Peribacillus sp. FSL E2-0218: one gene and its partner. The protein of the gene in region 2 binds, or shares a complex with, the protein of the main gene of each other region. Links are inferred from orthologs where the notes say so. Each region holds a gene or a part of one and is shown on either strand. Other genes may lie near its edges. The genes, in order: MHI53_RS24870 and hfq.

Region 1 (16,216 bases), 3.3 Mb from region 2 along the record:
AAGATACGGCTGATGGCAGCAAACAAAAACATTCTATTGGAGGAATCACAAATGGATACGACGACAACGAGCACCACGTTTAATGATATTTTCAAATCAAGTTTTTTGGACAAGACCGAGAGCTTTTCGATCATTGACTCCCTGATTGGATTGCTGTTGGCATTTGCCATCGGATTGTTCATTTACGTCATTTATAAGAAGACCTTTTCCGGTGTGATGTACTCGCACAATTTCAATATATCCCTCATCATCATGACAATGGCCACGGCCTTGATCATCATGGGCATATCAACGAATATCGTAATCTCCCTGGGGATGGTCGGCGCGCTCTCCATCGTACGATTCAGAACGCCCATCAAAGATCCCATGGACCTGGTCTTCCTATTCTGGGCAGCGGCCTCTGGGATCTTATGCGGGGCGGGATTAATTCCGCTCGTTATTATCGGTGCCATTTTAATAGGGATCGTCATGCTCGTATTTGCCAATCGAATCACCGTTGAAAATCCCTTTTTATTAATCGTTAAATATTCAGATGCATCCATTGAAAAAACGTTGGAAGAAATGATATCCAGCAAGGTGAAAAAGCATTCCGTCAAATCGAAATCGATCATGGCCGATAATAACCTCGAAGTGACATATGAGATTCGATTAAAAGATAATAATGCGGAATTCATCAATCAAGTAAAGGACATGACCAGCGTCCATTCTGCCATCATGTTGAGTTATGATGGCAACTTCACAGCTTAAGACAGATGGCGGACACAAGGAACCATGCCCACCCCTCTATAGTGGACGGCAGGAGGAAGGAGCCAAGGCATGTTAAAAACAAGATATGTTGCAGCGGCGATTGGATTATTGATCATGATTTTTATAGCAGCGATGTACCTCGTTCCCCTTCTTCAAGTGGAAAAAGCAACGAAAGGGAATACCTATGCAAAATCGGTATTTGACCAAAGTAAGGTGACGAAAGTTGATATTACACTAGCTGATGATGATTTGGATTCCATCCTGGATAACCCTTCTGAAAAAGAAATCGTTAACGCCGATGTGACGATAAATGGGGAGACGGTTAAAAATGTGGGGTTTCGCACCAAGGGAAATCTTTCCTTGAATTCCGTTGTTCAAATGGACGATTCCGAACGTTACAGCTGGAAGATAGACTTTGATTATTATCAGGACGATCAAGATTTACACGGGCTGAAAAAGTTGGCACTGAACAATAATTACAGTGATCCTACTTTTATGAGAGAATATCTTTCCTATGAATTAATGGAAAAGATGGGCATAGCGACACCAGGGCACTCCTATATGTACGTGACCATCAACGGAAAGGAATGGGGCCTTTACTTAGGTGTGGAAGCTATAGAGGAAACCTTTCTAAATACCAACTTCGCTGATGCTACAGGCGATCTCTATTATCCTGATGGTACTGGAAGCGATTTAAAATGGATCAGCGAAGACATTGATGACTACACAGGATTGAATTTGAAAACAAACGATCATTCGGACCAATCCGCCATGATCCACATGCTCGATGCCATCAATAATGGAGGCAATATCGAGGAAGTATTGGATGTCGATGAAATGCTGCGCTACTTCGCAGCCAACACTGCCCTTGTCAACCTTGATCACTATCAAGGAGATAAAAAGCACAATTATTACCTATATGAAGAGAACGGAGTCTTTTCGATATTGCCGTGGGACTATAATATGTCATTTGGCGGTTATTCCGGAGGCGGCGGGAGGCAGGCAGGCGGCACCGCTCGAAAAAATGAAGATGAAGCGACTGCTAAGAACGATAATGCTGAGCAGGATGACATGAAGCTTCCCGAGGAAGCACCGAATATGAACGGTGGCGGGATGATGGATATGAGCTCCCATTTCATGAATGAAAGTAACATCAACTTCAGCATCACCGAGCCCGTTTCAGGCACGGCCCTTGAAGATCGCCCTTTATTGAATGCCCTGCTTTCTAACGACGAATACCGTGAAAAATATGATGATTATCTAAACGACATTGCCACAGATTTTTTCTCTGAAGAAAAAATGACAGCAATGACCTCTGAAATCTCAACGTTGATCACACCATATGTGAAAAGAGATCCAACCAAGTTTTATACAATGAATGAGTTTTTAGAAGCAACATCCGGTGAGGAAACCCTTGTTGACTTCGCCGTTCAACGTGCTGGATCGATCTTGGCGCAGCTATCCGGAGACCTGATTGTCGAAGGTGAGACGGAAAGCGGCACGGACGGCAGAGCGCCTAATATGGGCGCTGACGCAAATGGAGGCCAGCAACCACCAAACATGGCCGGCGGCGGGGAAATGCCTGCCATGCAGCCCCCTGACATCGATCGCGGCGGGAATGGCTCACCCCCTGATATAACGGGGAAGATGGGCCAAAAGGAGCCAGGAAACAGCAGCTCCTCCAAAGATACGATCATTCTATCCCTGGTGCTCCTGATTTTATTATTGGGCGCAATCGCTTTTGCCCACTTCTTTAAACGAAGGGGCAAAACCGGATGAGGACCACCCCCTCCAACATGAACAAGGCATCCCGAAATATTCGGGATGCCTCATTTTTATTGAAAATAGAATCTACTAAACTTGATACCAAAGTCGTCAAGGAGACGCCCTCTTTTTTCTATGAATTTCTTGATCTATTACCAAGGAAAAAAACACTGCACAAACAGCATAAATCCCAAGATGCACAGCAGCTGACCCTTCTGATTCTATTTTCGTTATCACGACATGTGGAATGAAACGGAGGGGGCGACACTCCTGCGGCAACTGCGGTCTAGGGGAGACACCGTTGGCGTAAAGCCCGAGGAGGCTCCACGACCGCCCGCGGAAAGCGAGTGCCCGGAGTGCCATGCAACGTTCGACGTCCGGTTCCTCCAAACGATGGGAAATCAGGATTTCATTTTCACCTTATCCCAAAGTAGAGTGGAAAGGGAGTACCTGCAGTGAAACGAAACCTACTTATTTCGAATCCTCCATAACTATGAATAATTAGGATTCTTTCTTCGCCTTAAGACAGAGTTCAGGAACGTTCTATGTCCTCCCTCTTAAACATCCGAAAATTATTTCTTTCCCCAGGTATTCCTCAACATTGAATTATTTTTTAGCTGCCAACTAATATAAAATACCCTTAATTGGTATAAAATAGTAAAATAGAAAGACAAATCAACCTCCAGAGCATTTTCTACTTGTTTACCATTTGAATATAGAGGGTAAAGATTTCCATTATTAGTTTATCCGATCGTTCAGTAACAAGTTTGCCAAAACGCGTCGGTGTCAGGGGGGAAATGGATGAAAAGAAATCATACAATGATGCAATTTTTCGAGTGGCATCTTGAAGCAGATGGTTCTCATTGGGACAGATTGAAATTAGCGGCCTCCAAATTGAAAGATACAGGTATTGACTGTGTTTGGCTCCCGCCTGTTACTAAAGGGCAGTCCATTGGTGACAACGGTTATGGAATATACGACGGGTACGATCTAGGGGAATTTGACCAAAAAGGCACCATTCGTACCAAATACGGTACAAAAGAAGAATTGCATCAAGCCATAACCACCTGTCATGACTACGGTCTGTGCGTATATATCGACTTAGTCATGAATCACAAAGCCGGAGCCGACGGAACCGAAAAATTTGAAGTCATCGAGGTCAATCCAGACAACCGTATGGAAGACATCTCAGAGCCATTTGAAATTGAAGGCTGGACGACATTCGATTTCCCAGGCCGTAATAATCAATACTCTGATTTCAAGTGGAACCATACGCATTTCAATGGAACTGACTATGATGCTAAAAACGACAAAATGGGCGTCTATCGGATCACTGGGGAAAACAAACACTGGAACCAGCACGTCATTGATGAATTCGGCAATTACGATTATCTAATGTTCGCGAACATCGATTACAGCCAGCCCGAAGTTCGCCAGGAAATGATTACTTGGGGAAAGTGGATGGTTGATACATTGAAGTGTGATGGCTTCCGCTTGGACGCCGTGAAGCATATTGATTATGAATTCATTAATGATTTTTTACAGGAGCTCATTCCTTATACGAAAGAACATTTTTTCATGGTCGGGGAGTTTTGGAAAGCCGATGTGAAATCCTGTCAAAACTACTTGGAGCAAACCAATCATGACCTCAATTTGTTCGATGTTTCCCTGCATTATAAATTTCATGAGGCCTCAAATGCAGGAACCGACTTCGACCTCTCAACCATCTTTGATGATACCCTCGTAAAAACCAATCCGGAACAGGCCGTCACTTTTGTCGACAACCATGACTCCCAGCCTCATGAATCGCTGGAATCATGGGTAAAGGATTGGTTTAAACCGTCTGCATATGCTCTTATCCTGCTGAGGCAATGCGGTTACCCCTGTGTCTTTTACGGGGACTATTACGGCATTGGCGGTCCTTCGCCGGTACCCGGGAAAAAGGATATATTGGATCGCCTTTTATATGCCAGATATGAAAAAGCGTATGGGGAACAGAAGGACTATTTTGATGATCCAAATACGATAGGCTGGGTTCGATTAGGGGTTGAAGAGCTGGAAGGCTCGGGGTGTGCGATCGTTGTCTGTAACGCAGACCACAACAGTGAAAAAAGAATGTTCGTGGGTGAGCAACGTGCAGGCGAAATCTGGACTGATGTAACCTATCACAGAGATGATCACATCACCATTGAAGAAGATGGCTACGCGACCTTTCCCGTACATGGAAAAAGCGTATCCGTATGGGCCCTGAATGAAAAACCGCTTGAAGCAGAAGAAAACTAATATTCCAAAAGCGAAGAACAGCATGCCGTTTCCCGCATGCTGTTCTTCGCTTTGAAAATTCAAAAAAATTCTCATGGCCAGACAACCATTCATGGTAAGATAAGGTAAAAAGGAGCTGATGGACAAATGAAGAATGAAATCATTAATAGATTTACTTCTTATGTGAAAGTGGATACACAATCAAATGAGGAAAATCCCTCCTGCCCCTCCACACCTGGTCAGCTGACCTTGGCAAATGCTTTAGTGAAGGAGTTGCAATCCATAGGCATGGAAGAAGTGACGATTGATGATAATGGCTATGTAATGGCGACGCTTCCAGCCAACACGGATAAGGATGTCCCGACGATCGGGTTTTTGGCCCATATCGATACAGCAACGGATTTCACAGGGAAAAACGTAAAACCGCAGCTCGTTGAAAACTATGATGGACGCGATCTTACTTTACATGAAAAATTGGACATCGTCCTCTCACCGAATGAATTCCCTTCACTTAAGGATTATGAAGGGCATACTTTAATTACGACGGATGGGACAACCCTGTTGGGCGCAGATAATAAGGCCGGCATTGCCGAAATCATGACGGCCATGGATCATTTGATACAGCACCCGGAAATCAAGCATGGAAAAATCCGTGTCGCCTTTACACCGGATGAGGAAATCGGCAGAGGCCCGCATAAGTTTGATGTCGATGCTTTTGCTGCCCAATTTGCCTATACAGTTGACGGCGGCCCCCTTGGCGAACTTGAATATGAAAGCTTCAATGCGGCATCGGCCAAAATCAAAATCAGTGGGACCAACATTCACCCCGGTACCGCTAAAGGAAAGATGGTCAATTCTGCTAAAATCGCCATGGAATTTCACAATATGCTCCCAGCGGCAGAAGCACCGGAACATACGGAGGGCTACGAAGGTTTTTACCACCTGCTATCCTTTCAAGGCGATGTCGAAGAGACTAGGCTTTCCTACATCATCAGGGATTTCGATCGCCAAAAATTCAATGAGCGCAAGGAATATATGACGCACATCACCAAGGAACTAAAAGAAAAGTATGGACAAAAACGTATCCAGCTTGAATTGCAGGACCAATATTTCAATATGAGGGAAAAAATTGAGCCAGTCAAAGAAATCGTGGACATCGCCCATGAAGCCATGGAAAAACTCGGTATACAACCAAAAATCTCGCCAATCCGCGGTGGAACGGATGGATCTCAATTATCGTATATGGGCCTGCCGACACCCAATATATTCACCGGCGGTGAGAACTTTCATGGCAAATATGAATTTATTTCCGTCGATAATATGATGCTGGCCACAAAGGTGATCGTTGAAATTGCCTCCCTCTTTGAAAGAAAAGCGAAGTAGCTTTATAGAAATCTCACGAATGACCTTTTTCATAAAGGAAAACCCCAAACCTAAGCGGTCTGGGGTTTTTCCATCATGCGCGTATCCAGTGTCGGTGCTTGGCAATGGCCTCGATAAAGGCAGCGCCGCTATTTTCATCCGTGATGGCCACAACGCCTGCATTGGGATCAAAGGAACCTATGCCTGCCTTCGTTAGGATATCAGCACCTTCTTTGCCCGCACCAATTGCCTTGAAATGATTGTAAGCTTCATTCACAAAGAAAATGGAGTCCTTAGATGCTTTTAGAGCATCAACACTTTTCTGACCTCCTGCTACATAAACGGCATCGTACAGTACCGAATCGGCTGTCAGGAATGTTTGCTCCACTTCAACTTGCTGTTCTGTTGAACTTGTAATCATTCCCCGATTAATACTGACGATCTCCGCAGTTATTCCTGCCGCCTTGAACGATTTCAATACTTGATTAACCTCAGATGCGTTGAAACCATCGGCAGCCAGGATTGCCACTTTTCTGGTTGCGGCCGTTTTCACTTTCATTTGCTCTTGGCTTAGCGCGGGAGAGGTTAACTCGGTCTCAGCCTCATTCCTGTTGGTTGGAGGATTCGCTCCCACACCCTTGGCAATTGTTCGGGCCAGTTCGAAATCTACATTGCTGAACATCTCGACAACCTGCTGCTGGACGTCCTTACTTTTCACTTTCCCCACTTCAAAGTGGAAAGCGGCAATAATATGCTCCTTCTCCACTTCCGTCATGCTATTCCAGAATAGTTTAGCTTGGCTGTAATGGTCCTTGAAGCTTTCACTGCGCTGGCGCACCTTCCTGCCATCGACCTTTTCCTGATAGTGCGCATAGCCGCCCTCCGCTTCGGAAGCCGGTTCCGGGGAGTTACCTGCAAGGGAATTCTTATGGTAGCTGACCGGTCCTGGATTGATTGTCATCCGATGCATCCCATCGCGCTGATTGTTATGAAAAGGGCATACTGGCCTGTTTATCGGAAGCTCATGGAAATTCGGTCCACCCAATCGGGATAGCTGTGTATCGGTGTAAGAGAATAAACGCCCTTGAAGCAGCGGATCATTGGAAAAATCAATGCCCGGCACAACATGCCCCGGATGGAAAGCAATCTGTTCCGTTTCCGCAAAGAAGTTATCAGGATTTTGGTTCAACACCATTTTCCCGATTATTTTCACCGGCACCTGTTCTTCCGGCCATAGTTTAGTAGGATCGAGAATGTCAAAGTCGAAATTGAATTCATCCTCCTCCTTGATCATTTGCACGCCAAATTCAAATTCAGGGTAATTGCCTGTTTCAATCGCTTCCCACAAATCTTGGCGGTGAAAATCGGGGTTCTTCCCGGCGATTTTCTGGGCTTCATCCCAGACGAGCGATTTCACTCCAAGGACGGGCTTCCAATGGAATTTAACGAAATGGGATACGCCTTCTTCATTCACAAAGCGGAATGTATGAACACCGAACCCTTCCATCATCCTGAAGCTTCTCGGTATCGCCCGATCGGAAAGATGCCACATGATCATATGTGCCGTTTCCTCATTATTGGCAACAAAATCCCAAAAAGTATCATGGGCAGAAGCAGCCTGCGGAATTTCATTATGAGGCTCCGGCTTTACCGCATGAATCAAATCCGGAAACTTAATTGCATCCTGGATAAAAAATACCGGCATATTATTCCCGACCAAATCATAGTTTCCTTCCTCTGTATAAAACTTTGTCGAGAATCCCCTGACATCGCGAACCGAGTCCGCCGATCCGCGTGATCCTGCTACAGTGGAGTACCGGACGAATACAGGAGTCTTGACCGAAGGGTCTTGAAGAAACTTGGCCTTTGTAAATTCAGCCATCGGCTCATATACTTGAAAATATCCGTGTGCCCCTGATCCACGTGCATGCACGATTCGCTCAGGAATTCGCTCATGGTCAAAATGGGTCATCTTTTCACGGAAATGAAAATCTTCCATTAATGTCGGGCCGCGGGTTCCCGCCTTCAAAGAATGCTCATCCTCCGAAATGCGCAAGCCTTGATTAGTCGTCATCTTTTTCCCACTATCATCCACCCGATATTGATCCAACTGCCGATTTTTGCTTTGCTCATTGATTTTTCCACTTTCGTTTTCATTCACCATTCTTTTCATTCCCCTCCATGTCAAAAATTAAGGTTATTTCATGTTGTATGTATTTTCATTATTGGAAGTAATTACGTTATTCTTCCTCATATACCACTCTATTTCGAGAGATAAACAGCAGAATTCAAAAATTATACAGAGAATACTAGTTATTTTGGTGTAGGACCGATTATCGTCGGATTGGGGCGATTTATCTCATGTTTGGGCGGATTATCACTAATTGGGGTGATTTATCTCCATGTTTGGTCGAATTATCACCCGGTTGGGGCGATTTATCTCCATGTTTGGTCGGATCATCTCCCGGTTGGGCGTATTATCCCCGTTTAGGTCGAATCATCTCCCCATTTGGTCGGATCATCTCCCGGTTAGGCGGATTATCCCCGTTTAGGTCGAATCATCTCCCCATTTGGTCGGATCACCACCCGTTTGGATCGAATTACTGTCCCATTTGGTCGGATCACCATCCGTTTGGTCGAATTATTCCTTCCTTAGTTTTGTCATACTTGGGATGTAAATAAGTCATATAAAAATAAGAAGCGGGAAGGCCATTTTTTGGGCTTCCCGCTTCTTTAATTCCGCTACTTTAGTTTTTAAATGCTTCTGACACCTTCAAGAGCTTGCCTTTGACTTTGGTATTTTTCATCACTTTCAAGACGAGCGGTCCCTTTTCATTGAGGATTTCCACATAAGAGACATTATCCTGAATCGTTATGATCCCGATGTCCGCTGCATTCACTCCATCAATTTTAGCGATGGTGCCGACAAAATCAACAGCCCTGATTTTCTTTTTCTTCCCGCCATTGAAGTATAGCTTCATGATTTGTTTGTTCAATTTTTCACTTTTATCTTTTTTCATCTTTGGACGTGCTTCGAGTTTTGCCTCGAAATCCGCTTTTTTGTTTGATACCTCTTCTTTTGAAGGGAAAGCCCGCTTGGAAATTTCAAAGCCGATATAATCTTGGATTTCAGTCAGGAATTTGTCCTCGTACGGTGTGACGAACGTGATGGCTTTTCCCTTCTTACCGGCACGGCCCGTTCTTCCTGTCCGGTGTACATAGCTTTCCTTCTCCATTGGGAGGTCATAGTTGATCACATGGGTGATATTATCAATATCGATTCCGCGTGCGGCAACATCCGTCGCGACCAAATAGCGGAATTCGCCCCTTCTGAATTCATTCATCACTGCGAGGCGATCCTCCTGGATCATGCCGCCATGTATCATATCACAAGGATAATCTAGCTCCACCAGCTGTTCACATATTTGGTCGACCCGATCCTTCGTCCGGCAAAAAATGATGCAGCTATCAGGATTTTCGATAATCGTGATATCCCTGAGCAGGGAGAATTTATCATCCTCTTTCACTTCAATGAGGGCATGCTCGATTTTGTCAGTCGTAAGACCCTTCGCTTTGATTTCAATGTCCAGGGGATCTTTCATATATTGCTTGCACAACTTCTTTATGCTCTCGGGCAGCGTAGCAGAAAAGAGCATCGTCACCCGGTCTTTCGGAAGCGCCTTAATGATGGCCTCCACTTGTTCGATGAAGCCCATATTAAGCATTTCATCGGCTTCATCAATAACCAAATGTGTAAGGCGCTCCAAAGCAAATGTCCCTTTCTCGATATGATCCAGGACTCGGCCCGGTGTTCCCACGACCACATGGCTTTTTTGCTTCAATTCCGCTTTCTGCAAGGCAAATGGATGTTTTCCATAAATCGCAGTGGCCTTTATGCGTTTAAACCTGCCTATATTGGTGATATCCTCTTTTACCTGCACAGCGAGCTCACGTGTCGGCGTTAAAATAAGGGCCTGCGGCTTATTCTCCCCCCAATCGACCATCTCACATATCGGTATCCCGAATGAAGCGGTCTTGCCGCTTCCGGTTTGCGATTTCACGACAAGGTCCTCCCCTTTCAATGCGACTGGGATCACCTCACGCTGCACTTCGGTCGGGCTTTGATAACCCAAGTTCTCCAATGCCCTTACGATTTCATCACTTAATGTATAATCAGAAAAATTCAATTCATTCATATGACAGCCTCATTTATTGTGTAGTATCATGCATTATTGTTTCCATGATCGTAATTTTCTTATTCAAATTACTATTATACGCGATATGGAACGATAAACGTTGCAATAATCAAATTCCCTTTCTTATTTCAAAATAATGAATTCTTCAAAATGGACGATAGAGGAAAACGATTGTGATGAATCAAAATGGACCGGCTGCTTTTCAACATGCTAAAATATGTATGTCCAAAGGGTGTGGATTGAATTACTGTTATCCAAAAGGAGAGCTGATTTATGATAATCGTGACGAATAGAATCAGAGTCAAAAAAGGGATGGGGGCAGTGATGGCGCCAGGATTTACTGCACCAGGTCCGCTTGATGCGATGGAAGGTTTTGTGAAGGTGGAAGTATTATTGACGCAGAACCTGACGGATCATGATGAACTGAGTGTTAATATGTACTGGGAGAACCTCGATAACTTCACTGCTTGGAGAAATAGTGATGCATTTAAAGCTGCACATAAACGGCCAGAAGCAAGTTCCGATTCCGCTAAAAAAGAATCGCCGATCATAGGCAGCGAGCTTACTACGTATGAAGTTGCCTCAGTAAAGGAAATAGCGAAATAACATCATGGCAAAGAGGCCGCTATTGAAGCAGCCTCTTTGTTTTCAAGTTCAAACTAATCATTGTGCTTCTGCTTTCTTGATTTGCTTGCTTCGTAGCTGTCCGCAGGCCGCATCGATATCCGTTCCATGCTCTTGACGGATTTTACAATTGACGCCCCTCTTTTTCAACGTATCATAGAAGGCGAGAACGGACTCTTTTTCACTTCTTTGATATTGGCTATGCTCATCTACAGGATTATATGGAATCAGGTTGACATAGAGGCGATGTTTTTTATCCTCCAGAAGATTGGCAAGCTGCTCGGCTTCTTCTTGATGATCATTGACATCCTTCAATAGGATATATTCAATCGTAATTCTCCGATTCGTTTTTTCCAAATAATAATCAAGTGATTTCATTAATTTTTCAATCGGGATCGCCCTGTTGATTTTCATGATTCGCGTCCTCAGATCGTTATTAGGTGCATGCAGGGAGATAGCTAGATTCACCTGTAATTGCAGATCTGTGAATTCATAAATCTTTTTGGCAAGGCCGCTCGTCGAAACGGTAATGCGCCTGCCAGCGATGGCAAGACCCTTATGATCCATGAGCACCCTCAAAAAGTCGACCATGTTTTCAAAGTTATCAAATGGCTCGCCAATCCCCATCACCACGACATGGCTGACGAGATCCTTTTGCTCCAGTGTATCCAGATGCAGTTGAACGTTCATGATTTGTTCAACGATTTCCCCGCTGGATAAATCGCGGCTTTTCGCCAATAAACCACTTGCACAGAAACTGCAGCCGATATTGCAGCCGACCTGGGTGGTGACACAAACAGAAATCCCGTATTTATGTCTCATCATAACGGTTTCGATAAGGTTGCCATCCTGCAATTTAAACAGGAATTTGATCGTGCCGTCAGCTGCCTCCTGCTTAACGTGAACAGTTAAGGTCTGGATCGAAAAATGCTCCTCCAGCAATTGGATACAGTCTTGATTAACATCCGTCATTTCAGAAAAACTCGTCACACGTGTCCGATAAAGCCACTCCCAGACTTGCTGTGCCCTGAATTTCCTATGGCCATGGTCCAAAAGCCATGCTGATAATTGCTCGAATGTTAAACCATAAATGGAATCTTTCTTCATTCGTTACCCTCTTTTCATTACATTAAAATTTAGTCGTTCAATCCTTTATCCTTACACGTGTTCCCTCTAAAAATCGGTTCATTTATGATACGGTTCATTTCTATTTATCCGAAAGGCCCGATATATTTGCTCCAATAAAACCAATTTCATCAATTGATGCGGAAAGGTCATTTTAGAGAAGGATAGTGCATAATCACTTCTTGCTATCACCTCGGACCCGAGACCGAGCGACCCGCCAATGATAAAGGCTATCTTGCTCTTCCCATAAGTGGCCAGCTGGTCGATATGTGTGGCCAGCTGCTCGGACGTAAGCTGCTTACCATTGATCTCAAGTGTTATGACATAGGTGTCAGGGCTGATTTTGGCCAGGATGCGTTCACCCTCTTTTTGCTTTACGATCTCCATGTCCGCGGCACTCAAGTTCTCTGGTGCTTTTTCATCCGGTACTTCAATAAGTTCTATATTAGCATAGGCGCTTAACCTTTTTGCATATTCAGCAATGCCTTGCTTTAAGTATTTTTCTTTTAGCTTGCCTACCGTCATGATCGTTATTTTCATATATATCCTCTAACTTTCCTTATGTTTTCGTATCAGTTCTAGGATTTGCCTACCTATTATCATACCTTACGGATGCCTATAAGCAAAACAAGCAAATCACTTCCAATTGCAAGGATGGTTCATCCCCGTCCATCAGCATCACTTTTCCCACAAAAAAACCGCTGACCTAGAGGCATCAGCGGCAATCCATGATTCAGCGAGAAAAAAGCGTATGGCTAACTTGTTCGTTCCCCTCCAAATGGATTTTCCGAAGATATGTTCACGATTCCTGCACCCAATCTTATCCCCAGCCTTGATGAAATGAAACGTCAAGAAATGTTAAGAACAGGTTACAAACATCTTATCCACAAAAGTTATCCACATATCCACATTTTCTATCCACATCTTGTATGGGAATATTAGTTCCCTACTAGATATATTGCCACGTTTCGACAATATTCACAGGTTGTTGATAACTGTTTTTCTTCCGACACTTGCGTTAAAACCGGATAGGTTTCACATTCGTACACCACTTCATCCAACGCCATTTCCACGTGTTCCTGACAGCAATATAATTCCATCCTTCCTTCCCCCTTTCCTTTTCCTTTTTACAAAAACCAATTATCCACAAGGTGCGCGGCATCTTTAACATCGACATATATCCACAGGTAATCGTAACAAAAAATAAAAAAAGCGCAAGCGAATATAAAGGACAGGAAGCATCGCTGCCCCCTGTCCTCCCACGTTTTATATTTCGCTGTTTGAAAGTGTGACTTCAGTCGATTCTTTCTTCCCATCACGGTAATAAATGATTTTAACCTTATCGCCGATTTTCTTATCATTATAGAGGTATTTCCTTAGTTCCACGACATCATGGATTTCCTCATTATCCATTCCAACGATGACGTCAAACTCCTTCAATCCTGCTTTTGATGCCGGGGAGTTGCTTTGAACGCCCGTTATGGCAACACCTGCCGTCACTTTCTTTGGCAGTTTTAATGTATTCTGCTGATGGTATTTTGAAATTTCTTCTACGGATGCCAAATTCACACCTAAGAAGGCACGTTTCACTTCGCCAAACTCCTCGATATCGTTGATGATTGGAATGACCGAATCGATCGGGATGGAGAGTCCGATCCCCTCCACTGCATTTTCTGCTATCTTCATCGAATTGATCCCGATGACCTGCCCCGACATATTTACGAGGGCCCCCCCGCTGTTGCCTGGGTTGATGGCTGCATCGGTCTGGATGACCTCCGCGTTCCAATCCACTTGTCCGTCCTCATTGATATCGACCTCTATCGTTCGCTCCAAGCCGGAGATGATTCCCTGTGTAATCGATCCGGAGAATTGGAGGCCCAGAGGGTTACCAATCGCGATCACTGGCTCACCTGGCTTCAATTTTGCCGATTTTCCGAACTCTGCAATCGTTTTGATCTTGTCACTATTCACGACAATGACCGCTAAATCTGTCCACGGGTCGCTTCCTTGCAGCTTTGCAGGCAATTTGGTGCCGTCACTTAATGTGACTTCCAGTTCATTGGCCCCTTCAATAACATGATTATTCGTAACGATATAGGCTTTTCCGTCAGCCTTTTTATAAACGACACCTGAGCCTGTTCCTGCTTCTGCCGAACTGTCCTCAGCATTGCTCCCTTGTCCCCAGAAGTTCGTTTCCTGGATGTTGGTGATGCCTACCACTGCATCACTTGCCTTATCGACGGCATCTGTGACGGCACTAGTTACATCTACAGCAAGGCTTTGCTGCGATTGCTTCAAAGGCTGATTACTGGTTGATTTCTGCGTTGATGTTTCGTTATTCCCGGAATTAAGCAATCCGCTTCCCGGAAATACTAATAAAATAAGTAAAGCACCAACGATGGCGCCGCCCAAGCCAGTTAGAAAATAGCTGGCATGGCCCTTTTTCCGTTTATTTCGGTTCTCATCATGATCATCATAATAACCCAAGACCGCTTCATCCTCTCATTTTAGGAAAGTAATAATAGCCATTCTATTGTTTGGTATCCTTCCTCAATTATACTCAATTACCGGATTTTTTCTAAAAAAATGTACCTGTAATTCAAAAGGGAGATCCATTGTCTGAAGTACGCCGTTTTACCTATACTTATACAGTTGTAACCAAACGATACCCCAATTAAACCAGTTTGTAACCTTTCGAAAGGAATTTTTACCAATAAAAAAGGAATGAACAAGGTTTCCCTTATCCATCCCATATCATTTATAACGTAACGAGTTCCGTTGGTCTTTTCGGGTCAGTGTCGTATAAGGAAAATTGCTCCCCGACGATTATCCCCTTTGTCTTCAAGGTCTGTTCCACCGACATTCTTGCTAAATCCTTCATATTGTTATCAAGGCTTAAGTGGGCCAGGTATATACGTTTCGTCTTATCACCGGCCACTTCACTCATCGCAAGAGCGGCATCTTCATTGCAGACATGTCCAACATCACTTAAAATGCGGCGCTTGATGCTCCATGGGTATTTACCCATCCTCAGCATCGAAACATCGTGGTTGCTTTCGAATACATAGGCATCGGCATTCGATATGATCCCTTTCATCCGATCGCTTACATAACCTGTATCAGTGATGACCACCAGCTTCTTATCTTCATGATGGAAGACATAAAACATCGGCTCGGCAGCATCATGCGAAACACCGAATGACTCGATATCAAGACTGCCGAACGTTTTGATTTGTTCCATTTCAAATGTGAATTTTTGCTCGGTAGCAATTTCTCCGATCGAGCGTTCCATGGCATTCCATGTCTTTGCATTCGCATATATCGGAAGCTTATGTTTTCTCGCGACCACGCCCAGTCCCTTTATGTGGTCACTATGTTCATGGGTAACAAGGATTCCGGATAATTTCGACATATCACGGCCTATATCCTGGAACAATGCTTCCATCGCCTTGCCGCTCAATCCGGCATCGACAAGGAAGGATTGATCCTCCGTTTCCACGAAAAAGGCATTTCCCGTACTCCCGCTGGCGAGAACACTAAAATGCATAGTCATCTATACTCACTCCAGTATTTTTTCTTCAGTATTTAATTCAATGACCTCTCCATCAAATGCATTCACGAAGAGATCCGTTTCGTTATCAAGGACGATCCACCAAGTCGGTACAAGTAAATGGGACATGGATGTCGTTTGCAGCGAATTATAAAAACCCAGTTTCACATTCGTAACCTTGCTTTTTGGTACAATATCACGATTATCGTATAAAGCTCTAATGGCTTTCATGGGAGTCACTAATTCTTTAGGTTTATTGAATTTTTCAAGTTTCTCTAAATACATCTGCTCATAGGAGACGATTTCACCTTTTTTATTCAAATATAAAGTGACCTTCCCCATACTGTTATTAAAAAACATCTTATTATCTGCCACTTGATAGCAGATGATCGTCTGGGTGGTCTTGTCATAACTCCAAAAGCGGTACTCACTGCCATTCAGTATATAGTCCTTCAGGAATACATCAAGGTCTGCCTCATGAATGTCCGTCTTCATGACCACTGGCGTTTTGAAAGTGCCGACCAGCTTCTTATCATCTATGATCTTCGCTTTTTGATTTTTCAAATACTGGATATCTTTCTTCTCG
Region 2 (14,481 bases):
GCGGATATGGCGACGATCGCTTTCCAGTTTCGTTTCTCCCGGGCCCCTCGTGCCAATTCCGCCTCCAAGCCTGGACAATGCCGTCCCCTGTCCAACCAAACGCGGTAATAGGTATTGGAGCTGAGCCAATTCAACTTGAAGCTTCCCTTCCCTGGAACGTGCGCGTTGCGCAAATATATCGAGGATAAGCTGTGTCCGGTCAATGATTCTTGCTTCTAGCTGTTTGGAAAGGTTTCGGATCTGACTCGGGGATAATTCATCGTTGAAGATGAATAAATCCGGCTCCAGCTCTTCTTCAAGGTTCCGAAGCTCCTCCACTTTTCCTTTTCCTATATATGTAGCCGGATCGATGCTTGTCCTTTTTTGGGTGATGGTCATCAGCACCTCGCCATTCGCCGTCTTCGCCAACGAGGCCAATTCATCAAGTGAATATTCGAAACGTTCATTTTCCTCCGTTGTCTGACACCCTATCAACACGGCCTTTTCCTTCATCATTTCTTCCAAAAACGCCCACCACCTATATTAAGATTTCAGTTTATCATAACAAAAAAAATGAACAGATAAAACTTTACGGAAAACAAAGCTTTACCCGTTTTAAAAATTTCGATAACATGCTAAAATCAAATTTGACTTTACCATCAAAATAGAAAAGACATAGAGGGAACATGCAAATGACATGGGAAGTATTAAGTTTCATAGGTACGATTGCTTTTGCCATTAGCGGCACCATCATCGCCATGGAAGAAGAGTATGATATTTTAGGAGTGTACATTTTAGGAATCATAACCGCGTTTGGCGGAGGTGCAATCAGGAACCTGCTGATAGGCGTCCCCGTTTCAACCTTATGGGACCAAAGCTTCTATTTCATCATCGCTTTACTATCCATTACCATCGTTTTTGTTTTTCCTACCATCCTATCGAAACACTGGGACAGATGGGGGAACTTCAGTGATGCCATTGGACTTTCAGCCTTCGCCATCCAAGGGGCGATGTATGCGGTAGAATTAAACCATCCAATTAGCGCCATCATTGTATCAGCGGCATTAACCGGATGCGGCGGCGGAATTGTCCGTGATGTGTTGGCCGGCCGGAAACCATTGGTCTTCAGAAAAGAAATTTACGTAGTTTGGGCCATCATTGCAGGCATGGCATTAGGAAGCGGTGTATTGTCCCAGGCATGGCAGCTATATACGCTCTTTGCGATCATTACCATTTTACGCGTCCTATCCTACACCTACAATTGGCACCTTCCCAATAAAAAATGGGTGCCGAAAACATAAATTTGAAAAGCCCGCCATATCCGCGGGCTTTTCTATGTGAATCATTCTTTCTCATCATCTTCAAAAATCAAGTCTTGGCCGGTAAGGGTCAGTAAATCCGTTCTTTCGAAGGAATCCTCCAGCAAAAGCCGCATCGCCTGTGCCCTGATCGACTTTTCAATCACGTTGCGTATATAGCGGCCGTTAGAAAATGAAATAGAGCTGCGATATGATCGCAGGATGATCAAGTGTTCCTTTAATTTCCTTTCAGCCTCACGATTCATGATATATTCACGCTCCTGCAGCATCCGGTCGGCTATTTCCATCAATTGATCGATCGTATAATCCGGAAAATCAACTACGAGCGGAAACCTGGAATGAAGGCCGGGGTTAAGGCTGAGGAAATAATCCATTTCCCGTGAATACCCGGCAAGAATCAAAATGAATTCGTGCTGGCGATCCTCCATATGTTTGACAAGGGTATCAATGGCCTCTTTCCCAAAGTCCTTTTCGCCGCCCCTTCCCAAGGAATATGCCTCATCGATGAATAAGATCCCGCCAATCGCTTTCTTTATTAAATCCCTCGTTTTTTGGGCAGTATGACCGATATACTCTCCAACTAAATCCGCCCTCTCCGCTTCGATTAAATGCCCTTTTGAGAGTACATTCATTTTTTGAAACAACTTCCCGATTAAACGCGCAACCGTTGTTTTTCCCGTTCCGGGATTTCCTTTGAACATCATATGCAATGCTTGACGGCCAGTCTTCATTCCTTTAGCCTCGCGCTGTTTGTTGATATAGATCCACGCATATATTTCTTTGATCATCCGTTTCATTTCTTCCATCCCGACCAGCGATTTCAGCTCCTCTTCGATTTCCCTCAGGGCTGCATGCTGGTGAGGTATTTCCTGTACCAAAATTTCTTTTATCGGCAGATCCTTTTGTAGCGTTTTTCTATTTTCCGCATTAAACACGATATTGATTTGCCCGTTATTTTTCATACGGATCGGTTGTTCCAATGCATTCACCTCTCCATCTTGGACCCTTGACTCCACGATTGCATTCTATTTCCGATTTATGATGGGAATGCTTATGTAACATAAGCCGAAACTTTCCCCCGTCGGGAAATTCCCTTATTTCTTTTCGTGAATTCAGAAAATGCCAGGGTAAAATGCCAGCTTTCCTTTTCAACGGTGCATGATCACGACTGAATTCTTCCATTGAAACTATATTCCGACAAACTTCCTTCCAATTCGCCCGTTTAAACGGGGAATTGTCAATTCCTGCGGTTTCCCGGAAAATAATCGTCCCTAGATATATATTCAAAACACGTACGTAACATTATCGATTATTTGAAAAAACGAGCAGTGCATACAAAAAAAACAGGCCGCCATTAGCGAAACCTGTTTTTCACATCCTTATATATATGACTATTCCTTCACTTCGTAATCAATTTGAACATTACGTTGTGGAGCGAATGTAGAAATGGCATGTTTATAGACCAATTGCTGCTTGCCTTCCGATTCAAATAATACCGTAAAATTATCAAACCCTTTAACTTGCCCCCTGATCTGGAACCCATTCAATAAAAATACCGTTACATAGGTGCCGTCTTTTCGTAATTGGTTAAGAAATTGATCCTGGATATTTACTGATTGTTTCATGTATTAGTCCTCCTCTTTTCTCTCTAAATTTATGTATTCGCCTTCGTTGAAAAGCTTTCCTGCTATAAATCCAGATATTTCATGTATTTTTTTCGGAAATCCCTCTAGATCGGTCATATTAAACCAGATGACATCCATCTTATTCCTGAACCAAGTCAATTGCCTTTTTGCATATCGACGGGAATTTTGCTTTAAAGTCTCGACCGCCTCATCCACTGAAGCCCTTCCATCAAAATAATCATAAATCTCTTTATAGCCTATGGCCTGAATGGATTGGCAATCCTTCAAACCTTGATCATAAAACGACTGAACCTCATGAATCAGCCCTTCATCTACCATTCCATCAACTCGTTGATCGATACGCTGATATAATTTTTCACGTTCCATCGTCAAGCCGATGATGCACGTCTCATATTTCAATTCCGTCGGCTGATCATCGAGCTGCTCGCTCATCGTTTTACCTGTGCAATGAAAAATCTCAAGTGCCCTGATTACACGCCTTACATTATTAGGGTGAATCCGCTTCGCACTCTCAGGATCAACCTTCCGTAATTGGTCAAAAACCGGATCGATTCCTGACTCTCTTATTTGTTTTTCCAAACCTTCTCGATATTCTAGGTCGGACGGGGCTTCTGAAAACTGATAATCATAAATCACCGATTGTATGTATAATCCTGTTCCGCCAACGATAATAGGGAGCTTCCCCCTGCCATGGATATCCTCGATGCAAGCATTTGCATGCTCCTGAAACTCTGCGGCACTAAAAGGTTCATCCGGCTCCTTGATATCAAGTAAATAATGAGGAACGCCTTCCATTTCCTCCATCTTGATCTTTGCAGTTCCTATGTCCATGCCTTTATATACCTGCATGGAATCGCCGCTGATAATTTCACCATTAAATAACTTTGCCATCTCAATGCTCATTTTTGTCTTGCCAACAGCAGTCGGTCCAATGATAACGAGAAGCTTTCCTTTTTGTTGTTTCACATTCTCACTGCCTTATATGATTTTTTCCCTATCTTAACATAATCTCGTTGAAAGCAGCTAAACATCTACCCATTCTGTCCATTTCCCATTGTTTTATTCATTCCTCCTTCCTGTGAAGTCTGTTCAAGAGGCATTTATAAAATGGAGCCCTTCCATATAGCTGGAGTTTAAGCGGAATCTAGGGGGATTCTTTGAATGAAGACACAAAAAAGGATGATTACGCTACATCAGCAATCATCCTTTTTCGGCATGGTGCACAGACCTGCCTTCTTAATCCATTCAGATCGGTCTCCCATTCACTGGTATCATCATCAATACGGAAGTTTCCTTCTCATTCGATTGCACCAGGATCTCTCCATCATATCTGTTCACCAAGTCTTTTACGATGAATAAACCTTGACCGCGAACCTTGCCCTTTTGGGGCTTTTTGGTTGAAAATCCGCTAATGAATATATTTTCCTGATCGAAGGGCGCTATCATAGGCCCGGTGTTCGTGATCCTAAAGGTATACTTTTCCTCATCAGCTATGCAGGCAATGTTCATTCGGCGCTCATTCTCTGGCAATTCAACCGTTGCTTCAATCGCATTATCGATGACATTTGATAATAATTTAATCAAATCGATCGTTTTCACCCTGTTAAACGAGTTAGGTGAAACATCGATTTCAATATCGATGTTATAATTTTGGGCCGAGAGTTTTTTTGTCTCCAACAGTACAGACAGGCCCGGATGACTTACATCCAGCTTCATCGATTCGAGGGAATGGACCTCTTTTGATAGACCTGTTAAATAATCGAGGGCTTTATCATTCTCCTTCAATTTAAGGAGACCATGTATAACCTGAATATGATTGGAAAAGTCATGCCTTAATGAACGAACTGAAGCTATGAGCGATTGAAATTCCGATTGATACGTATCCTCCGTATCCCCGACTTCACGCGTCAGTTCTTTTTGATACCACTTTTGAACGACAAAAAAGGTAACCAGCAGCATGATAACAAAGCCTCCATTATAAACGAGGATGGCAATACTGCTTCTTAATACCTTTCCATTAATGGAGTTTATATTCTCGGCACTTACATCGATCCCTAAAAACCCTATGATGGAGCCAGCTTTATTTTTGATTGGCACTCCCACAGTCAAATAATCGCCATACTCCGGATCATCCAGTATCCCGGTAATGAAGCTTTTGCCTTGATAGGCCTGTCTGACCTGCTTTGGAGGGACGGTACACACTCCGCCTATGGGAAAATCCCCTTTATGATCTTTAGAAAATCCTGTAATCATAGCTTTTGACACTTTCGGATTATCGACCATGATGGTGTAAACATACAAAGCCCCGATTTTTTCTCTTGCATCTTCTAAGTACGCTTTAATATCCTTATATTCCCGGCTCTTTACTTGGTTATCGAGAAATCGCTCATAGGCCTCTACATCCATGGAGTCGGCAATGGATCTGGCAGCTACCAAGTTTTGATTTGCAACTGATTTTTGAACAGAATTTTTAATGCTTAAATAAGTAGAAAACATATTCAGAAGAATGAAAGCGATTAATAATAGGATGGTCAAATAAAAAAATGCCCTTAACTTTTTATTTTTCATAGATTTAAACGTACCTCGTCTCTAGCAGTTAAAAGTTAACGAACCTATTCTGAGTTTACTATATACAGGAACAAACATATAGAGAAATATCCACGTCTCACTTCAACAGCAGGTAAATAAAACTATAAGTTTTGAAATAACTAACAAAATACCCACATCTTTTTTGGTTCTTTAACTTTTTTACATGCTAATCTAAGCGGAATGTCTATATTAATTATTTCCATTAAAATATGTTATTTCCAAACGAATATAATTTTACTATATATTTATTTTAAAAAGGAAAAAAAGAAGAAAATTAATTATATATTTTTCTTTTCAAATATATAATTTTACCCTTTAGATGGAAATATTTCAATATTTTCTCTTTACATCCCATCAAAATTAACGTTTTTCTTCTCGATTGCAACACCAATTCGCAATAAAATATTCATAAAATAGCAATAGGTCATTTGGACCGATATCACGCGGCCTTTAATGAGCACGAAAGAAGTTTCCATTTAACAGAAAATAAAGAAATCCTTATTTAAAATGTCACATATTCCCTTTCAAAAACCATAGACATCGTTTTCTTTCGCAATCCCGTTTCCCACTTCTTTCACTTAGCTTGTAAATTCCAATAAAAAACCTTGAAAGGTCTAAGCCAATCAAGGGGTTCATTATAATTTAGATTTCTTCCGGGATTTTCAATCCTTCGATAAAGGATTGAAAACTCTCGGCAATTTTATAAATATTTTCATCCTGGCTTGAAGGATCCGAATACCAACCTTGATCCCAGAAGTATATTCCCTTTTCCTCTTCGTTATTTATCAGCAAGATCTTGCCGGCACACGTATCATTACCAATGATGATGCAATTTTTATGTAAATCATCTTTATTCTCTTCGTGCCATTTCCGTAAATCCAGCCCTTTATCCTCAAGATCTAATCCGTAGAGAACATTCAAGCAAACGAGGGTATCCAATGTATCTACATAAAACTTGCTGTTTTGCACCTCAGATATGCCGCCATTATACTTAAGGAGGAATTGTTTATAATCTGCAGGAATTTCAAATCCGACAAATTCCTGAAAACCATCCACTGCCTCTTGTGTCGCTTTTCCATATCCAGTAATATTCACCATTCTACCAACTCCATTTCATTATATAGTCGCAACTTCCAACCCGACAATCCCATTCCCGAATCCATTTTCATCGAAGCCTATTGAACATCGTTCCCGTCTTAACTGGAGAATTAAACGTTCTTTTACCGATGAAGTTCCTTGAAGAATAAATTATTCATTAGAATCTTAAACATACCACTTTTTTAAATATACTAACATAATTTTACCATTTTTTTCTGTATTTTCAGATATTTTTTTCATTTCCTGGCCATACTTATCCATAAAAAGGGAAAAGGACGACCTTTTCATCAATAAGTCCATGTTGCATGAAAAAAAGACAGCTATCCTGACGAGGATAAAATCCGGGGAGGGTTTGTAAAAATGTGAATGCAACAAGCAGACTTATGAAAAGGGAAATATGTAACGGCCCCACTCTATGAATATAATAAATATTACGTTTTGCTTGATACTTCCTTCTATTATATTTGTATATATCCTAAGAAATCTCTTTATAAAGGCATGGTAATAAGAAGTGCTGCAAAATTACCCCAGAATGGTAGGTACCTCCCATTACCTTCCGATCACTCTTCATTAACAAGCTAAAATTATAGTCATATCAAGTAAAATTCATTTGAAATTAACAGATCAGAGTCGTATGATTAGTAGTATCGGCGGAAAAATATAAATAAAATTAAATTTAGATTAAAGGGGAATTAGATATGGTAGATGTAATGTCAAAATCAATACTTGAACATGATGCACTTAGTATTTCTGCAAACCAAGAAAAATTGGATATCCTAGATCAGCTTTTAAAGCCTGAGGTTCAGGCATCCCTCAATACTTTAGTCGATCAGCTTCCAAAGCTGACTGAATTAGTGAATATTTTAACAAAGTCTTATGATTTCGCTCAATCGGTGGCAACGGATGATGTCCTGAAAAACGATACCGTCAGTGCGATCTCGGAAATCGCAACACCTGTGGTCGGTTCCGTGAAAGGTCTTGCGGCTACCGCAATCGAAGCGAAGGATCGCGCAGAAGCAAATCATGATGTGATCGGTCTTTTTGGCTTGTTAAAAATGATGAAAGACCCGGAGGCACAAAAGCTTTTCCGTTTCGCGCAAGCGTTCCTGGAAGTCTCTTCAGAACGTAAAAACCAAAAATAATGTCTAACACATACAAACAGTAAGAACGGGGGATTTACTATGTCAAAACAAATCGTCATCTTAGGTGCCGGATACGCTGGTTTACTATCTGCGTTGTCCGTAAGTGAATATTACAACAAGGATGAAGTGCAGGTTACCGTGGTGAACCAATTTCCAACCCACCAAATCATCACTGAATTGCACCGTCTTGCCGGCGGTTCGATTTCCGAGCAAGCTGTTTCGATTCCTTTGGAAAAACTTTTCAAAGGAAAAGATATCGACCTTGCCATTGCAAAAGTGGAGTCTTTCTCCGTTGATAAAAAAGAAGTGAAGCTTTCCAATGGCTCCACTTTATCCTATGATGCCCTTGTCGTGGCACTAGGAAGCCAAACAGGATTCTTCGGCATTCCAGGTCTTGAAGAAAACAGCATGGTCTTGAAATCGGTGAAAGATGCCAACCAAATTTACAAGCATATCGAAGATCGCATTCGTGAATATGCCCAAACGAAAAATGAAGCCGATGCGACCATCGTAATTGGCGGCGGCGGCTTGACTGGCGTCGAGCTGATTGGTGAAATCGTCGATCATTTCCCTAAAATCGCCAAGAAATTCGGCGTGGACTTCAAGGATTTGAAAGTCAAGCTTGTTGAAGCTGGTCCAAAAATCCTTCCTGTGCTGCCTGATCCGCTGATCGACCGGGCCATGTCTTCCTTGGAAGCGCGCGGCGTCGAGTTCTTGACAGGTCTGCCTGTAACGGGTGTTAAAGGCAACCAAATCGAACTGAAGGATGGACAAACGATCACGGCCAATACGCTTGTTTGGACAGGCGGGGTTGCGGCTCTTCCTATCGTCGGCGAATCAGGTCTTGAAGTCGATCGCGGCAAAGCAGCCGTTAATGAATACTTGCAATCGACGTCACATAAGGACGTATTCGTTGTCGGTGACAGCGCCCTTGCTTTCCCTCCAGAAGGCGGACGTCCATACGCGCCAACTGCACAAAACGCATGGCAAATGGGTGAGCTTGTCGGGTATAACCTCTATGCAGCCTTCGAAGGCAAGAAGCTTGAAGTATTCGCACCTGTAAATTCAGGTACGCTTGCGAGCCTTGGCCGGAAGGATGCCGTGGCAACCGTCGGAGCCAATAATACCTCCCTGAAAGGCCTGCCGGCCACTTTGATGAAGGAAGCGAGTAATATCCGCTACTTATCACACATCAAAGCGCTATATAGCTTGGCCTACTAAAACAAAGAATCATTTCAAAAAGGACCATTCATTTGAATGGTCCTTTTTGTGATGGATTTTCGTTTATACATTCAGATCTTAACTTGATTGATGCTGAACCTAAGGGAATATCCTTCCGGCAATTTTGCCTTAGTCAAAATGCTAGTTTCCCTTAAACGTTTATCGTTGTAGGAGGAAACAGTAAATAATTCTTCGTCAAGATAGGCCGGATGAGTCATTATTTCCACACTTGCTCCATCGTTTACCCTTCCCTTTAAGTTCTGAAAGTAATCTTCTGCAACCATATCTCCATAAAAGTCATCAAAGAATAGATCGGTAACGGTTTGCATACCAGAAAAGTGTTCTCCCGCATTACGCACCGGCAAACGGTATTTCTCCGACAGCCTTTGAATGACCGGCAGGAAGGCTTTTATCCCATGTACATGGTGATGACTGTCGAAATGAGTTGGAAACAGCCCGAATTCCAAAAACCTTTCAATCTGCGCAGACCACTCGCGCTCCAATTCAGCCAAGGATATATCATTGGGATTGGCGTATACCACTCCTTGCTTCTTGAAGTACCCATCTTCATCAACCAAGCTCGGCACATCGCTCAATAAAGGTTTCCCCCATGTCAGCACTAAGTGTATACCCACTTTCAAAGAGGGGGTTTTCTTGGCGATTTCTATCGCATGCTCCGTCGCGTTCGCATTCATCATGATCGTCGTCGAATTGACAATTCCATATTTGTGGCTATCCAAAATTCCATAATTCACCGCTTTAGTTAACCCGAAATCATCTGCATTTATAAGAACTTCAATCATGATAAGTTATCCTGCAACTCCTTTTTTTTGAAAAACTGAGGCAAATAGTCTTTGTGCGCCTCTAGCATTTCATCGAGAATAAGTTTTGCAACCCGATCACTTGGAACTAATGGATTAATCGTCAAGGCAAGCAGTGCAGTGTCATAGTCCCCAGTGACTGCGGCTTCAATGGCCACTCGTTCGAACGATTTAATTTGCTGAATCAATCCCCGCACAGCCACTGGAAGCTTTCCGACATTGATCGGCTTCGGACCGTCCTTCGTTATTACACAGCTGGTTTCAATGGCCGATTCATACGGTATGCCTTCAATGGAACCATGATTGACGGTATTGACGGCTTGAATATCGCATTTATCCGTATGCATCGAGCAAATCAGCCTCACAGCAGCGTCACTGTAGTACGCTCCTCCTCGTTCTTCCAACTGCGGCGGCTTGATGGCCAAATCCTTGTCTTTATATAGCTCGAATAGCCCCGCTTCAAGCCTTTGGACGACCTCAGCACGTGTCTCCCCATTTTCTGCATCCTTCAACTCTTGGGCAAGCACATCTCCCGTTTTATAATAGTAGTTGTGGTACGGGCACGGAAACAGATTCAAGGCCTTTAAGAATCCCGGCTCCCATCCCATTGCATGGATATTTTTCATCGTGACGGCTTTTGCAGGATCTGTAATCAGATTGATGATTTGATCTTTGACACTTTCCCCATCAACGAATACATCCAAGCCATATACCATATGGTTCAAGCCGGCAAAGTCGATCCTGACTCTTGAGGGCTCGACGCCCATCAAATCCGCCACACCTCGCTCCATGCCAATCGGGACATTGCAAAGCCCGATGATCTTGGTAATATTACTGTGACGCAGAACCGCTTCCGTTACCATTCCAGCAGGGTTGGTGAAGTTGATTAGCCATGCATCCGGACAAACCTCTTCCATCTCACGGGCTATATCAAGAATGACGGGAATCGTTCTAAAAGCCTTGAAAAGCCCTCCAGGTCCGTTTGTCTCCTGCCCGATGACTCCGTGCTTCAATGGAATCTTCTCATCAAGAGCTCTGGCAGCGAGCTGGCCAACCCGGAGCTGCGTCGTGACATAATCTGCATTTTTAAGCGCTTTCTTTCTGTCCAATGTCAGGTGGACTTCTATATTCACTCCAGCCTTTTCAATCATCCTTCTAGCCAAATCCCCGACGATTTCAAGCTTCTCCTTACCCGCTTCAATATCAACTAGCCAAATTTCACTCACAGGAAGCTCTCCATGATATTTAATGAAACCTTCGATCAACTCTGGCGTATAGCTTGATCCTCCGCCAATCGTAACAATCTTCAACCCCTTGCTCATTCGGCAGTTCCCTCCTTCATAGCAGCTGCATGTATGAATTCTTCACGGATATCGATCATTTCAATCGCAAGATCCTTCAATGTCATCGCTGTCATGAGATGATCTTGTGCATGGACCAGGAGAATCGGGAGTTCGAAATGATCTCCCCCTGCCTCGGCATGGATTAATTGTGTTTGATATTTATGGGCTTGCAGCAGTTCGGATTCCGACTCGGCAATCTTTGAACGTGCTGATTCAAAGTTTCTTTTCTTCGCTTCCTGCATCGCTTCCATCGCAAAGCTTCTTGCATTGCCGCTATATAAAATCAATTGAAAGGATAACTGGTATAATTCTTCTTTTTCCATTTTCATCACTGCTTTCTTATACGCTTAACGTTTCTGAATCTTTTGTAAGCTCTGTTTTATTTTTTGAGTCTATCTTCACCTGTGCATAAACGAACGGTAAATAAATCGCTGTTGAAATGACTAAGTTGACAGCTGCTAATACTGCTCCGGATACGTGCCCCCCAGTTGCCAGGAATCCTCCCACGATTGGAGGCGTAACCCAAGGAATCTTGGCTACAATCGGAAAAACCAGGCCGCTGCTTACCGCTAAATAGGAGATCACCGTCGTGATTACCGGGCCAAGGACGAAAGGAATGAACCACATTGGATTCAGGACGATAGGCAATCCGAAAAGAATCGGTTCATTAATCTGGAACACCCCTGGTGCCCCACCGAGTGCAATCATCTGTTTATACCGTTTCCGTCCTGCAATGATCATGGCAATGATAAGACCTAATGTTGCACCAGATCCTCCTAAATAGACAAAGGCATCCAGGAAAGATCCTGCCAATACCCCGTACTGGTCCATATCTTTGACACCTTTTGCATATAAATCGATATTCTTCACTCCCGAGCTTTCAAAAAGCGGTGTTGTTATCCCACCAAGGATATTTGGTCCGTGCAAACCAATCATCCATAATAAATGAACAAGAAATACTAATAAAATTGCGAATGGTAATGAATCTACAGCACTTTGTAAGGGAGATACGATTACTTTGCTCAGCCAATCATTCAATACCTGACCATCCGTAGCCTTGCGGAATAACAATCCGAACAAGCCCGCGGCAAAGATTGTGGCCATGCCAGGAATTAACTTGGCAAATGACCTGGCAACAGCTGGAGGTACTCCATCGGGCAGCTTAATGACCAAATATTTCACTCGTGAAAGCCTAACGAATATTTCAGTCGCAATCAAGGCAACGACGATTCCTGTAAATAGGGCGGTAGCATTGAAATAGTTAACGCTTACAAATCCCCACGCGCCGCCTGTAACGGCTTTATCATCAATGGTTAAAGTGACATTGCCGATTTGAGGCAATAATAGGAAGAAACAGGCCGCGGATACAAGCATCGCTTCAAAGCCATCATCTCCGTAAGATCTTGCTAGTTTATAAGAAATGCCAAATACAGCGAATACCGTCATGAATGCGAAGGTGCCAAACCAAATATCACCGCCAAGTGTATTCCATGCGGGACCGAATATGGCCTCCATCATTCTTCCATAAGGCTTGATGACTTGCCCTAGATTGTTAAACAGGACCGCAAATGACCCGATCATTGTAATCGCTATCATTCCAATCAATGCGTCACGAATCGCAAGCAGATGCCGGTTATTTCCTACTTTTACAGCTCCAGGCATAATATACTTATCAATAAAAGTCATCATATCCTTATTCTCCCTTAATTAAAGTAGTGGCTTGCTTTAGCACTTCTTCACCATTACACAGTCCATAGAACATCGGATTGATGGTTGCGACAGGAATCCCCTTTTCTTTTCCCGCTTCCTGTAACTTGGAAAGGAGATATCTAACCTGTGGTCCTAAAAGAATCACATCGGCCTTATCCATTTCATTGTTCACTTCCGTCGATCCAACCGCCCAAATATGGCAATCGACTCCTTGATTTTTTGCACTTTCCTCCATCTTGGTAACTAATAAACTAGTGGACATCCCCGCCGAACAGCATAATAAGATATTCATTGACATTACCCCCTTTATAATGATTGATTATTCAGTTTTTTATAATATTGATGATACTGCATTTTTGATTATGACACTCTTGCCTTATATCCACCCCTCTACCAGTATTTTGGAAATGGGTATTATTACCTCCATATATCTATTGTAGTTACAAATTAAAAAAATATCAACACAATTTTTTATTTGTTATGACAAATTAACGATTATCAGTTGATTATTGTACTTATCCGAGATAATCTATATGTATATATAGGAATGAGTATGGGGGGAATCACTGTGGAGACCATGAATAAAGAAGCGGCATTGCATTCCATAGTCAAGGAATCGATCATCGATCTCATAAAAAATGGCGAATATGAAACGAATACTAAATTACCGACTGAAGCGGAGTTTTGTAAAATATACGGTGTAAGCAGGACGACAGTCCGTACGGCCTTACAGCAATTGACCGTCGAGGGCTACATCTATCGTGTTCAGGGGAAAGGGACCTTCGTTTCGGAAAATAAAGTGAAGCAATTCCTTACAAGTACAGTTGAAAAGTTCTCCGAGCAAGTCACGATGCAAGGCAAAAATCCTTCCACAAAGGTCATCAGCTTGAAGGTCATTGAAGCAAACGCTACACTTGCCAAGCTTTTCAAACAAAATATTGGAGATCCCGTAAATAAGCTGGAGCGTATACGCTACGTAAACGATGTCCCTCTTCAATATGAAATCGCCTACCTTCCTTGGTATAAAACACCTGGGCTGAATATTGAGGCATGTGAGAAATCGCTTTTTGAAGTACTTGGAACACAATTCAATTTAAAAGTGAAAAAAACGGTCGAGCATTTGGAATTTTCACTTGCCGATGACTCCATATCCGATAAATTGGAAGTACCCAACGGTTCACCTTGTTTTTCCTTGGAAACCTACACATATGAGAGTGACGGTTCAGTCATCGAATTCTCCAAAACTCTCTTCAGGGGCGATCGTGCACACTTTGTCATTGAACGGAACTACTGAACGAAAAAACAAAAGCAGACAATCGATTGAATGTCTGCTTTTTAATGATTTAACTATCGTACTTGTTCCAGAATTTCATTGCTCTGAATCGGAATAATGCAAGTTGCCTGCAACATAACGCAGTTTATTTCCTTTTCGATGAATGGATCTCCAAGAATCTGTAACGCTCTCTTTCCTGCTCTTCACCCTATAGGCGCAAAAACCTTAATCAGCCTATCGCCCGAATTTTAGTTACTACAATATGGAGATGTGCATTAATCCCTTCCGCTTTAATCATTTCCTGCGCATGGGGTTCCCATGTCATTGTCCTGATTGCCAT

Evidence for each region.
Region 1: the proteins of hfq (region 2) and MHI53_RS24870 are in contact, whole or in part, in a crystal structure (PDB 3VU3), measured with the Escherichia coli proteins. The link is inferred for Peribacillus sp. FSL E2-0218 from one-to-one orthologs.

Annotation. Positions count from the first base shown.
Region 1 is NZ_CP150304.1:5,136,338-5,152,553, forward strand. What follows is about bases 5,764-8,741. They hold MHI53_RS24870 (catalase), read right to left. Parts: upstream 8,297-8,741; coding sequence 6,230-8,296; downstream 5,764-6,229. Other genes in these bases: pepT (peptidase T), read left to right, coding at 5,764-6,156. In the rest of the region: MHI53_RS24845 (polyphosphate polymerase domain-containing protein), read left to right, coding at 1-13; MHI53_RS24850 (DUF4956 domain-containing protein), read left to right, coding at 52-747; MHI53_RS24855 (CotH kinase family protein), read left to right, coding at 817-2,526; MHI53_RS24860 (alpha-amylase), read left to right, coding at 3,313-4,794; more of pepT, read left to right, coding at 4,921-5,763; MHI53_RS24875 (DEAD/DEAH box helicase), read right to left, coding at 8,883-10,331; MHI53_RS24880 (heme oxygenase), read left to right, coding at 10,605-10,937; 23S rRNA (adenine(2503)-C(2))-methyltransferase RlmN, read right to left, coding at 10,995-12,062; 23S rRNA (pseudouridine(1915)-N(3))-methyltransferase RlmH, read right to left, coding at 12,141-12,620; MHI53_RS24895 (CxxH/CxxC protein), read right to left, coding at 13,019-13,180; MHI53_RS24900 (trypsin-like peptidase domain-containing protein), read right to left, coding at 13,347-14,567; MHI53_RS24905 (MBL fold metallo-hydrolase), read right to left, coding at 14,839-15,633; two-component system regulatory protein YycI, read right to left, coding at 15,640-16,216.
Region 2 is NZ_CP150304.1:1,881,524-1,896,004, reverse strand. The notes cover bases 1,307-4,129. They hold hfq (RNA chaperone Hfq), read right to left. Parts: upstream 2,924-4,129; coding sequence 2,690-2,923; downstream 1,307-2,689. Other genes in these bases: miaA (tRNA (adenosine(37)-N6)-dimethylallyltransferase MiaA), read right to left, coding at 2,927-3,910; spoVK (stage V sporulation protein K), read right to left, coding at 1,322-2,278. Also shown: GTPase HflX, read right to left, coding at 1-495; MHI53_RS09080 (trimeric intracellular cation channel family protein), read left to right, coding at 672-1,280; MHI53_RS09060 (GHKL domain-containing protein), read right to left, coding at 4,190-5,512; MHI53_RS09055 (SMI1/KNR4 family protein), read right to left, coding at 6,176-6,631; MHI53_RS09050 (DUF1641 domain-containing protein), read left to right, coding at 7,330-7,773; MHI53_RS09045 (NAD(P)/FAD-dependent oxidoreductase), read left to right, coding at 7,813-8,994; chbG (chitin disaccharide deacetylase), read right to left, coding at 9,066-9,797; MHI53_RS09035 (6-phospho-beta-glucosidase), read right to left, coding at 9,794-11,137; MHI53_RS09030 (PTS lactose/cellobiose transporter subunit IIA), read right to left, coding at 11,134-11,481; MHI53_RS09025 (PTS transporter subunit EIIC), read right to left, coding at 11,498-12,847; MHI53_RS09020 (PTS sugar transporter subunit IIB), read right to left, coding at 12,852-13,160; MHI53_RS09015 (GntR family transcriptional regulator), read left to right, coding at 13,446-14,162. UniProt on the Escherichia coli protein: RNA chaperone that binds small regulatory RNA (sRNAs) and mRNAs to facilitate mRNA translational regulation in response to envelope stress, environmental stress and changes in metabolite concentrations.